DNA from 2 places in the Streptomyces sp. NPDC004561 genome. Region 2 is predicted to be linked to the other one. Evidence: predicted binding sites of a transcription regulator. Region 2 holds the regulator's gene; the other holds the start of a gene.

Region 1 (2,390 bases), on a different contig from region 2:
TCCAGCCAGGTGCGGATCCAGGAGCCCTCGGGGGACTGGTCGGAGGACCGCTCCAGCTTGTCGACCTCCTTCAGGGCGGCCTCGCGGACCTTCTCCGGCAGGTCGGCGGCCTCCACGCGGGCGCGGTAGTCGTCGGACTCCTCGCCCTCCTCCTCGCCGTTCAGCTCGCGCAGCTCCTTGCGGACGGCCTCCAGCTGACGGCGCAGCAGGAACTCGCGCTGCTGCTTGTCGACGCCCTCCTGGACGTCCTTGGCGATGGTCTCGGCCACGTCCTGCTCGGCGAGGTGGTCGCGGAGCTGCTGCGTGGCGCGCTTCAGGCGGTCCACCGGGTCGGCGGTCTCCAGCAGTTCGACCTTCTGCTCGATGGTGAGGAAGGGCGAGTAGCCGGAGTTGTCGGCGAGCGCGGAGACGTCGTCGATGGCCTGGACGCGGTCCACGACCTGCCAGGCGCCGCGCTTCTTCAGCCAGGCGGTGGCGAGCGCCTTGTACTCCTTGACGAGTTCGGCGGCGTGGCCCGGCAGCGGGTCGGGCACGGTCTCGTCGACGCGGGCGCCCTCGACCCACAGGGCGGCGCCCGGACCGGTGGTGCCGGCGCCGATGCGCACACGGCCGCGACCGCGGATCAGGGCCCCCGGGTCGCCGTCGGCCAGCCGGCCGACCTGCTCGACCGTGCCGAGCACACCGGTCTTCGCGTACGTGCCGTCGACCCGTGGCACCAGCAGCACCTTGGGCTTGCCGGGCGCGGAACGGGCGGCGGCCTGGGCGGCCTCCACCGCGGCCCGCACCTCGGCGTCGCTCAGGTCCAGCGGAACCACCATGCCGGGCAGCACGACCTCGTCGTCGAGCGGCAGCACGGGCAGGACGAGCGTGAACGCCGTGGACTCAGCAGCCATGATCTCCCCTTCGGCAGTCAACTTGAGCTATGCCGACTCAATGTTCTGGCTGCGGGGATTGTTCCCAGGTTTGTGTTCGCTGTGAGCGATCATCCGAGGGCGCGCGGAAACACCGGGCGGGAAGGGGTGGGGTGGGGTGGGGTGGGCGGCCGGCTCAGTGCCGCCACCGGCGCACCAGCGGCCAGCCCGCGACGCCGATCGAGAGGGCGATGAGGTGGCCCCAGTTGGTCATGGGGTCCTGGAAGGCGACCAGGTCGCTCAGCAGTTCGCCGCCCACCACGATGAGCAGGGGCCAGCGCAGCCAGGGACGGAGCAGGCCGGCGAGCGCGCCGATGCTGGCGGCGACACCGAAGCTGATGCCGTAGTCGAGGCGGTGCAGCGAGGTCGTGGGGAGATACCCGAAGAGGACCGCGAGGCCCACCGGGACCTCGGTCGCAAGGGTGGCCAGGACATGCCCGGCCAGGAACACGCAGGCCGCGCGGGCCCCGCCTATCCGCCGCTCCAGCGCGGTGAGCACCAGCACGAACGCGATCGCGTACGGCGAGACGATCCCGCCCGCGATCCACAGCCCGCTGGCCAGCAGCACCAGCGCGGGCGTGCGCACCAGGTGGGACACGTCCGTGCTGCAGTCCTGGTAGAGGGCGTGGACGACGGCCGGGTCGGCCAGCACCACGAAGACCGAGGTGACGGCGAGGACCGCCGCGTAGGCGGAGGTGAACGGCGTCCCGGTGGGCGACGGCAGCAGCAGCCAGGGCCGTATCCACGGCAGCGGCACCCACCGGGTGGCCTCGGGAGCGGGTTCCACGGCGCCGCGCTGACGCGGCATGCCGTCCAGCAGGTCCACGAGCGCGGGGGCCGCGACGACGGCGAGGCCGTCGGGGCCGTCCGGAAGGGGCGGGCCCGCCAGGGGCGGGGACACGGCCGTCACAGGGCCCGTCGCGATCCGTTCCACCGTGAGGCGCTCCTTCCGTCGCGCCCCACACTCAGCGTTGAGCGGGCCGCTGTCTATGACCGACGCCACGCGAGAGCGGATTCACAGCAACCTCCTACGCATCCGATGCGTCCCGTCCGCGCCGCGACACGCCGCGTTGTCCCTCCAACGGGTACGTCGCACCGGTGCCAACGGCGTCCGTCATCGGTAATTCCCGTGTGCGCAAAGCTTTGTTCAAGCAGGATGGAGCCATGACTGCCGTGGACGACTCTCCCGTGGTGCTGGACCGGCGCGACGGCCCGTACGGCGAAGTGGTGCTGCGCAGACACGGAGCGCTGCTGCAGATCATCGCCAACGGCTGCTTCCTGATGGACACGTCCGACGGCCGCTCGGAGCGGCTGCTGGTCGACGCCGCGTACCGCGCGCTGGACGGCCGGCCGCGGCCCGACGTGCTGATCGGCGGCCTGGGCGTGGGGTTCTCGCTCGCCCACGCGGCGGCGGATCCGCGCTGGGGCCGGATCACCGTGGTGGAGCGGGAGCCCGCCGTCGTCGACTGGCACCGGGAC
Region 2 (2,390 bases):
CGATCGAGGGCGCGACGGTGCCGCTGCGGATGACCTCCCAGCAGCCCTGCAAGGCCTGTTCCGGCACCGGCGACAAGAACGGCACCCCGCGGGTGTGCCCGACCTGCGTCGGCACCGGCCAGGTGGCGCGGGGCTCCGGTGGCGGCTTCTCGCTCACCGACCCCTGCCCCGACTGCAAGGGCCGCGGCCTGATCGCCGAGCACCCCTGCCTGGAGTGCAGCGGCAGCGGCCGCGCCAAGTCCTCCCGCACCATGCAGGTCCGCATCCCGGCGGGCGTCACCGACGGGCAGCGCATCCGGCTGCGCGGCAAGGGCGCGCCCGGCGAGCGGGGCGGACCGGCGGGCGACCTGTACGTCACCGTGCACGTCGGCGAGCACCCGGTGTTCGGGCGCAAGGGCGACAACCTCACCGTCACCGTGCCGGTCACGTTCACCGAGGCGGCCCTCGGCGGCGAGGTGCGTGTCCCGACCCTCGGCGGCCCGGCCGTCACCCTGAAGCTGCCGCCCGGCACCCCCAACGGCCGCACGATGCGGGCGCGGGGCAAGGGCGCGGTCCGCAAGGACGGCACTCGCGGCGACCTGCTGGTCACCGTCGAGGTGAGTGTCCCCAAGGACCTGACGGGGAAGGCTCGTGACGCACTGGAGGCGTATCGCGAGGCCACCGCGGGCGAGGACCCGCGGGCGGAGCTGTTCGAGGCCGCGAAGGGAGCTTGAGGGTGATGGACGGCCGTCGGCGTAATCCGTATGAACTGACCGAGGAGACCCCGGTCTACGTCATCTCGGTGGCGGCCCAGCTCTCCGGACTCCACCCGCAGACGCTGCGCCAGTACGACCGCCTGGGCCTGGTCTCCCCGGACCGCACCGCGGGCCGGGGCCGGCGCTACTCGGCCCGCGACATCGAACTGCTCCGCCAGGTGCAGCAGTTGTCGCAGGACGAGGGCATCAACCTGGCCGGTATCAAGCGCATCATCGAACTGGAGAACCAGGTCGCCGCCCTGCAGTCCCGTGTCGTGGAGCTGCAGGCGGCCCTGGACGGCGCGGCGGCCGCGATGCAGCAGCGCGAGGCCGCCGTCCACGCCTCCTACCGCCGCGACCTGGTCCCGTACCAGGAGGTCCAGCAGACCAGCGCGCTGGTGGTGTGGCGGCCCAAGAGACAGCAGCAGCCGGGCGACTGACGCCCGTCGAACACCACGCAGGGCCCGCGGACGCATCCCGTCCGCGGGCCCTCGTCGTGCCCCCGGAGGTTGTGCCGGTCTTTGCCGTCTCATGAACTCCCTTTGAATGGAGGGTCCGTAAAGAGCGTTTGGAGGTGATTCCGTGAGTCCTTCACAGGGTCAGCTGAGCGTGGTGTTGCGGACTCGTTAAGTAGTTCTTCTTGACGCCGGGTGTGGCCTCCGCGTTGTCTTTTCAGACACCTGGGTCGTATAGCAGCGCCCACGTCCGGAACGCACCTGAAGTGAGCCCCCGAATGCGTCGTATCGCCATATCCGTGGCCGCGTCCACGATGACCCTCTCGCTCGCCGGCTGCGGCATGCTGAACGCGACGGGGGACAGCGCGAGCGCGAGCCCGACCAAGGGCAACGACATCACCGTGGGCCTGCTGCTCCCGGAAACGGCCAACACGCGCTACGACAAGTTCGACTACCCCATCATCAAGAAGCAGGTGTCCGACCTCACCGGCAAGCAGGGCAAGGTCGTCTACGCCAACGCCGCCGCGGACGCCGCCCGGCAGGCCTCGCAGATGCAGAAGATGGTCGACGACAAGGTCGACATCATCCTGCTCGACGCAGTCGACTCGCACGCCATCGCCGGCGAGGTGAAGAAGGCCAAGGACGCCGGCATCCCGGTCATCGCCTACGACCGGCTCGCCGAGGGCCCGATCGACGCGTACATCTCCTTCGACAACGAACTCGTGGGCGAGGTGCAGGCCCGCTCCCTGCTGGAGGCGCTGGGCTCGAACGCCGACTCCTCCCAGAAGATCGTCATGATGAACGGCTCGCCCACCGACCCGAACGCCAAGCAGTTCAAGCAGGGCGCGCTCTCCGAGCTGACCGGCAAGGTGACGATCGCGGCGAGCTTCGACACCAAGGACTGGAAGCCGGAGAACGCCCAGGCCAACATGGCCCAGGCGATCGCCCAGATCGGCAAGGGCAACATCGCGGCCGTCTACGCGGCCAACGACGGCATGGCCGGCGGTGTCATCAAGGCCCTGAAGGCGGCCGGCGTCACCAGCCTGCCCCCGATCACCGGTCAGGACTCCGAACTCGACGCGGTGCAGCGGGTCGTGACCGGCGAGCAGTACATGAGCGTCTACAAGTCCTACCCGGACGAGGCCCAGGCCGCCGCGCAGATGGCCGTGGCCAAGGTCCAGGGCAAGGACATCCAGTTCGA

The links. Region 2 encodes HspR, which represses chaperone genes until heat shock. Its sites were predicted from a motif close to TTGAGNNNNNNNNNCTCAA; they were not measured.
Region 1: a site for HspR is predicted at 916-934, ahead of lon (endopeptidase La). Genes of this name have one in related genera too.

What each region holds. Positions count from the first base shown of each region.
Region 1 is NZ_JBSGDB010000212.1:1,799-4,188, forward strand. Features, by position in the region: gene lon (endopeptidase La) at 1-893, opposite strand, end outside; gene ACWEN3_RS25375 (rhomboid-like protein) at 1,048-1,845, opposite strand; gene ACWEN3_RS25380 (spermine/spermidine synthase domain-containing protein) at 2,076-2,390, shown strand, end outside.
Region 2 is NZ_JBSGDB010000265.1:4,205-6,594, reverse strand. Features, by position in the region: gene dnaJ (molecular chaperone DnaJ) at 1-713, shown strand, start outside; gene ACWEN3_RS28815 (heat shock protein transcriptional repressor HspR) at 719-1,174, shown strand; gene ACWEN3_RS28810 (substrate-binding domain-containing protein) at 1,468-2,390, shown strand, end outside.